3 regions of the Veillonella montpellierensis genome follow, and region 2 is predicted to be linked to each of the others. Evidence: riboswitches for the same ligand, from Rfam matches in the RefSeq annotation. Region 2 holds a riboswitch; each other region holds the start of a gene.
The links. Region 2 has a riboswitch for thiamine pyrophosphate ahead of thiD (bifunctional hydroxymethylpyrimidine kinase/phosphomethylpyrimidine kinase). Riboswitches for the same ligand answer to the same signal wherever they lie in the genome.
Positions count from the first base shown of each region.

Region 1 (2,267 bases), on a different contig from region 2:
TCCAGATAAACCAGAATATGCAAACTTTACAATTCGCGTATCTGGATATGCCGTTAAATTTATCAATTTAACTCGCGAACAACAGTTGGATGTTATTTCCAGAACATTCCATGAAAGAATGTAATGAATGAAGGCACATTTGACTAGGACTATGTGATTTTGATTTCTATAGGATACTAGCATATAGTGTGTAGTATAATTACATAGTAGCCCTGTGCTTTGCGCCAGGGCTATTTATGTATTGTAAAAGGAGGTGGTTCTATGGGAGATACACAAAGAGAAATAGAAGGGTTAGTAAATGCTACAGAATCATTTGGCGCTGTAGACGGGCCAGGATTACGATTTATTGTATTTTTACAAGGTTGTGCCATGCGTTGCCGATATTGCCACAATCCAGAAACGTGGCAATTTGATAATAGAAATGCACAATGGAGAACGCCAGAGGATGTATTTCAACAAGCATTACGGTATAAAGCGTACTGGCAAAATGGCGGCGGGATTACTGTGAGTGGTGGAGAGGCTTTATTGCAAATTGATTTTGTCATTGCATTATTTACATTGGCTAAAAAGAAAGGCATTCATACTTGTCTTGATACATCGGGAAATCCCTTTACGTGGGATGAGCCATTTTTTTCCAAGTTTGAAACATTATGTGACTTAACAGATTTGTTCTTATTAGATATAAAAGAAATAGATAATGAACGCCATAAGAAATTGACAGCACAAGCGAACACAAATATTTTAGAAATGGCTACGTATTTGTCAGATAAAGGTAAAGCCATGTGGATTCGTCATGTGCTGGTGCCAGGCATAACGACCGACATTGAGGGATTAACACGGTTAGCAGAATTTATAGATACATTACATACAGTGGAACGAGTAGAAGTCTTGCCATATCATGCTATGGCAATTCATGAATGGGAACGATTAGGAATACCATATACGTTAGAAAATGTTGAACCACCAACACAAGAACAGATTGATACAGCGGAACGTATATTAAAAGTAAGCAGATATAAGAAGTAACCTGAAAAGATAGTAAGTGTTCATTGTTGTTATAAAAAACTATTAAAATTTTATAAAGTGTGGTATACTGAAAAAAATAATAAAGATGGGGAGCTGACTGAAGTCGGCTGAGAGTAAACTGATTGGTTTAGACCCTTGACCTGATTTGGATAATGCCAACGTAGGAAAAGCTTCTAGTTATAAATAATGCGAGATACCTATAGATGGTATCTCGTTTTTATTTAGATTAACTAATCGTTACCCATGTGATAACAAGTGTAAATTTTAGGAGGTAATGAAATGAATTCATACACAACACAGATGGATGCAGCACGTAAAGGGATTATTACAGAACAAATGAAAATAGTAGCCCGTAAAGAATTTCGTCCTGTAGAAGAAATTCGTCAATTAGTAGCAGAAGGCAAAGTTGTTATCTGTGCTAATAAGAATCATACTTCGTTGGATCCAGAAGGTATTGGTAGTATGCTTCGCACTAAAATTAATGTTAATCTAGGTGTATCTCGCGATTGCAAAGATTATGATATTGAAATGCAAAAAGTAATGAAAGCCGTAGAGTTAGGGGCAGAATCCATTATGGATCTATCTAGTCATGGTAATACAGAGCCTTTTCGTGTTAAATTAACAACAGAATGCCCTGCCATGATTGGTACAGTGCCTATTTATGATAGTGTCATTCATCATCAAAAAGATTTGGCTGAATTAACCGCAAAAGATTTTATTGATGTAGTACGACTTCATGCAGAAAATGGTGTAGATTTTGTTACATTGCACTGTGGAATCACGCGTAAAACAATTGAACAAATTCGCAAGCACAAACGCAAAATGAATATTGTAAGTCGTGGTGGTAGTTTAGTGTTTGCTTGGATGAGTATGACGGGAAAAGAAAATCCATTTTATGAATACTTTGATGATATTTTAGATATTTGTGAAGAATATGATATGACAATATCCTTAGGTGATGCATGTCGTCCTGGATGCTTGGCAGATGCCACTGATGTGTGTCAAATTGAAGAATTGGTAAGACTAGGGGAATTGACAAAACGTGCTTGGGCACATAATGTACAAGTTATTGTTGAAGGACCAGGACATGTGCCATTGAATCAAGTAGCGGCAAATATGCAAGTTCAACAAACTATTTGTATGGGGGCTCCATTTTATGTATTAGGGCCATTAGTTACTGATATTGCACCTGGCTATGACCATATTACAGCGGCTATCGGAGGTGCAGTAGCTGCTATGAA
Region 1 is NZ_CAMUMS010000001.1:30,655-32,921, forward strand. Features, by position in the region: gene pflB (formate C-acetyltransferase) at 1-124, shown strand, start outside; gene pflA (pyruvate formate-lyase-activating protein) at 262-1,026, shown strand; TPP riboswitch at 1,104-1,211, shown strand; gene thiC (phosphomethylpyrimidine synthase ThiC) at 1,306-2,267, shown strand, end outside.
Region 1: linked by a shared signal. The riboswitch ahead of thiC (phosphomethylpyrimidine synthase ThiC) and the one ahead of thiD (bifunctional hydroxymethylpyrimidine kinase/phosphomethylpyrimidine kinase) in region 2 are both predicted to bind thiamine pyrophosphate.

Region 2 (2,267 bases):
TTAAGCCATAGTGTAATTCGCCACATTGATATTGGTCGTTGCAATGATAAATATTTTTGCAACAATATTGCGGCAGGTATCATACCTAAAGTAGTAGAAGAGGTAACACCTAAGGAAAAAAGTATTTTAGGTCCTCTTGCCTATTTTGCCCGAGGTGGACAAGCTTTATTAAACAATAAAAGCTTTAATTATCGCATCATAACAGAAGACAAAGACTTTGTAGTCAAATCACCATTGGTGTTAGCCCTATTGACGAATTGTGTATCCAGTTTTGAAAAATTTATGCCTACCGCCACCGTTGATGATGGCTTTATGCGCATTATTATTTTTAAAGAATACTTTATTCTTGATATTCTCCGTATATTTCCATTGGTTATCAGTGGTAGTATTTATAATTCCCGGTATGTAGATATTATAACCGTCAAAAAAGCGCATATCCAATTATTAAATGAAGTCAATGATCTCCCTACCAATATGGATGGCGACCGAGGTCCCGATATGCCTGTTGAATTAGAAGTATTGCCAAAATTCTTGCGTGTCTATGTACCGGATCAACATCATAAATACAAAAAAAAGGCTAGTTTATTGCCGAATCCAGCTAATTTGTTACCTAAAATATAAAAATCTCACTAGACTTAGCATATATTAAATGCCTACTAGACTATGTATTCTTCTAACACATAATCTATCCTATTTTAGAATGATGTCACAAGGTTGATGGAAAACGATTTTACAAAAGAACGTTCACAACTCATAATGCTTGTAAGCATAGTACAATATGCAGTAGATATACTATCATAGCCCAAAAAGTATTGGTATTTACATTACCTAATAAATATATAGAAGAGTACTGTTTACATACATCATTCGGATTCTGTGTCACATATGTTAACTACTCCAGATAACTCTTTCGATTACATAGGTATCAACAGTTTAATTTTCCCATATTTTATGATAAAATTAACTATATCATAGTAATAAACTATGATATGTAAATTAGACAACGGGGTGCTCGAATGTTCGGGCTGAGAGTAAGCTACTCGCTTTAACCCATAACCTGATTTGGATAATGCCAACGTAGGGATATACTAGAACTATATACGGCGACAACATATACTGACGATGATATACATTGTATGCTATATGACGGCAGTACATATCAAGTCATACCCATGCCGTATTTATAAAAAGGAAACCTACTAGGTTTCCTTTTTTATATTTCTCTCTTCTATATGTCTTTCTACATTAACTACCTATCCTATAACCGTAAGCGTACACCACCCTTATAGGCCAGGAGCTTAGTGCTAGTATGGGCATTCATTCACCTATTATTTGTAGTATAGAAAGGAGCCTATGATACATCTATGTATCATATAACCGATTATGAAACTAACACGTTCTCACCTAACGGTGTATGCAATTACACCTCCCCACGAACCGACAGGTAGTGCTTTACTCAATCAAGTAGAAGCAGCCATTCGTGGTGGTGCAACTATGATTCAATTACGACGTAAAGAAATCCCTCTATCACAAGTAAAAGAGGAAGCATTACAAGTACAAGCTCTATGCCGTCAATATAAAGTGCCCTTCATAATTGATGACAATGTAGCACTAGCTAAAGAAATACAAGCAGATGGTGTACACATTGGACAAGATGACATGCCTTTACGTGAAGCGCGCTACATTCTCGGCGATAATGCTATTATTGGCGTTACTGCCAAAACAATCGCACAAGCCGAATTAGCCTATGAAGAGGGTGCTGATTATATTGGATCCGGTGCAGTATTTGCTACAGATACCAAGAAAGATACTACCCGTATAAGTCATGATATATTCGAATCGATTTGTCGTGCTGTGCCTATTCCCGTAGTAGCGATTGGCGGTATTACAAAAGACAACATGTCCCTCTTAGATGGGCGTGGTATGGCCGGTTTTGCTATGATTGGTGCTATTTTTAACAGTTCTAGCACTATAGATGAGGTGTATACAAAAACGCGTCAAGTAGCCACAATAGCACATCGGTTAGTAGACACCGTAACAGCTCTCACCATTGCTGGTAGTGATTGTAGTGGTGGTGCAGGTATACAAGCCGATCTTAAGACTATGCTAGCTCATCACGTATATGGTATGAGCGCCATCACGTCTCTCACCGCACAAAATACGATGGGGGTAAGTGCGATTTCTAATGTGACGCCCGATTTTATGGCGGCTCAATTAGATGCTATTTTTACAGACATTCCACCAAAAGCTATAAAAACTGGCATGCT
Region 2 is NZ_CAMUMS010000013.1:22,506-24,772, forward strand. Features, by position in the region: gene P6940_RS07300 (diacylglycerol/lipid kinase family protein) at 1-621, shown strand, start outside; TPP riboswitch at 995-1,101, shown strand; gene thiD (bifunctional hydroxymethylpyrimidine kinase/phosphomethylpyrimidine kinase) at 1,384-2,267, shown strand, end outside.

Region 3 (2,267 bases), on a different contig from region 2:
ATCAAGATTTTACTGCAGGTGCAGAATGGACGGATACAGAAACACAGCAAGTTATTGACTATATAAAGGATGAAAATATTCGCGGACTTACATTACTTGGGGGAGAACCTTTTCAAAATGTTGATGGATTGGTAGAATTGGTAACTAATGTACGAGCGGCAATACCGGATAAAGACATTTGGGCGTATTCTGGTTATACATTTGAAGAAATTATGGCGTGCCCTCATAAATATAGATTATTAGTATTGTGCGATGTATTAGTTGACGGATTATTTGTAGATGCATTAAAAGATCCATCGTTGCCATTTAGAGGATCATCAAATCAACGAATTATTGATATACAAAAAAGTTTAAAAGCTTCTAAGCCTGTTTTATTAGATATAGAAGAAGCTCTGTAATGGTATAATAATTTCCTAGTAATAGTAAAAGGCTATGAGGATAGGTAAAAAATTGATGCGCCGTAGGCTATTCATATCAATAGGATAGTATGTTTTAGTAGATGTTAGTTTTTAGACAGTTTGATAGATGTTATGAAATATGAGAAATAATTTTCTATAATAATTAGTTCTTATATAGGGGTCTTATAGATTTATATCGTCAATGTTTGACTACTATAGAATTGATCGTTATAAAATAGTAAATTCCTATTGATAAATTTGAAAATTTTAGTATAATGAAAATATAATTATATATGAAAAGGGAGCTAACACTGGTTGGCTGAGAGTAAACGAATGTTTTGACCTAGAACCTGATTTGGATAATGCCAACGTAGGGATGCATAATAGAGAACAGGGATACTACATTGGTGTTCCTGTATTTTAATTATAGTGAATATTATAGTATAGTTTATTACTAATTAATTAAATAGATATGATTAGACTGCTAAGGCACGAAGGGGCATACCACCACGGGTATGATTTCTTGGTGTCTTTTTTAGTAACTGATTTGTATTGGTACATACTATATAGAATAGACATATACAATAATATATAGGACAGAGGTGATATGTATGAAAGATGAGTGTACACTTAGGATTAATGGACAGATGTATTCGTACTCTATATTATTGGAGCAACTTGGATATGATCAAGAAAAATCAATAACATTAGAACAGCTAATTATAGGACTAGGATATCGTTTAGAACGAGTAGCGGTTGAATATAATGGAAATATTGTTAAGCGCGATGTATGGAATCATACATTAGTCGTAGCTGGATCCATTATAGAAATTGTATCGTTTGTTGGTGGCGGCTAATGCACAGTAGAGAGTAGTATTGTCGTTTTAGAGAGGGTATATATGGAAAATACATTAAGTCATAAGCGGGTGACAATCATAGGCGTTGGTGGAATTGGATCTCATGTAGCGGTAGCTTTGTGTCGTGCTGGAGTGGGAACCTTACGGTTAATTGACCGAGATGCGGTAGATGTGAGTAATTTAGGAAGACAATGTTATACGCATGCAGACGTTGGGATTGATAAAGTAATAGCTTTAAAAGCGTATTTAGAACAGGTTAATCCTAATGTACACATTGAGGTTGAATCACGGTGGGTAAGTCAAGATACGATAGGAGATATTTTAGAGAAAGAACAATTTATTATAGAGGCAGTTGATAAGGCGACTACGAAAGCGTGGCTTACAGAGGAGATTTTGCAGTTACCTAATCTTATTTGTTTGATCGGATGTTCTGGCATGGCCGGCTGGGGTGATAGTAATGATATCCTGTGTAGACAGTTCCGTCATAATTGGTATGTGTGTGGAGACTTTCAAAGTGATATTGATGAATTGGGAAAAATTACCGCAGCTCGTGTTATGGTATGTGCCGGGCATATGGCGAATAAAATGATACAGTGTTTGAGTAATAGTTAGTAATATATAATAAGGAGACATAATAATGGATACATGGACATTAGGAAATCATACATTTACATCGCGGTTTATTTTAGGATCAGGTAAGTTTTCTTTACCTTTAATTCAGGCAGCAATCAATGAAGCTCATGCAGAAATTGTTACATTGGCATTGCGACGTGCCGTAGGTGGAAAGATAGAAAATATATTGGATTATATTCCTAATACGGTTAGTTTATTACCTAATACGAGTGGTGCTAGAACAGCAGAAGAAGCAGTTCGCATTGCTAAATTATCAAGAGAATGTGGTTGTGGTGAATTAGTAAAAGTAGAAGTTATTGGTGATTCTAAATATTTACTACCTAATAATTATGAAACCATAAAGGCTACAGAAATATTAGCTAATGAGGGCTTTACGGTT
Region 3 is NZ_CAMUMS010000005.1:70,475-72,741, forward strand. Features, by position in the region: gene nrdG (anaerobic ribonucleoside-triphosphate reductase activating protein) at 1-398, shown strand, start outside; TPP riboswitch at 687-792, shown strand; gene thiS (sulfur carrier protein ThiS) at 1,010-1,255, shown strand; gene thiF (sulfur carrier protein ThiS adenylyltransferase ThiF) at 1,298-1,867, shown strand; gene P6940_RS03695 (thiazole synthase) at 1,893-2,267, shown strand, end outside.
Region 3: linked by a shared signal. The riboswitch ahead of thiS (sulfur carrier protein ThiS) and the one ahead of thiD (bifunctional hydroxymethylpyrimidine kinase/phosphomethylpyrimidine kinase) in region 2 are both predicted to bind thiamine pyrophosphate.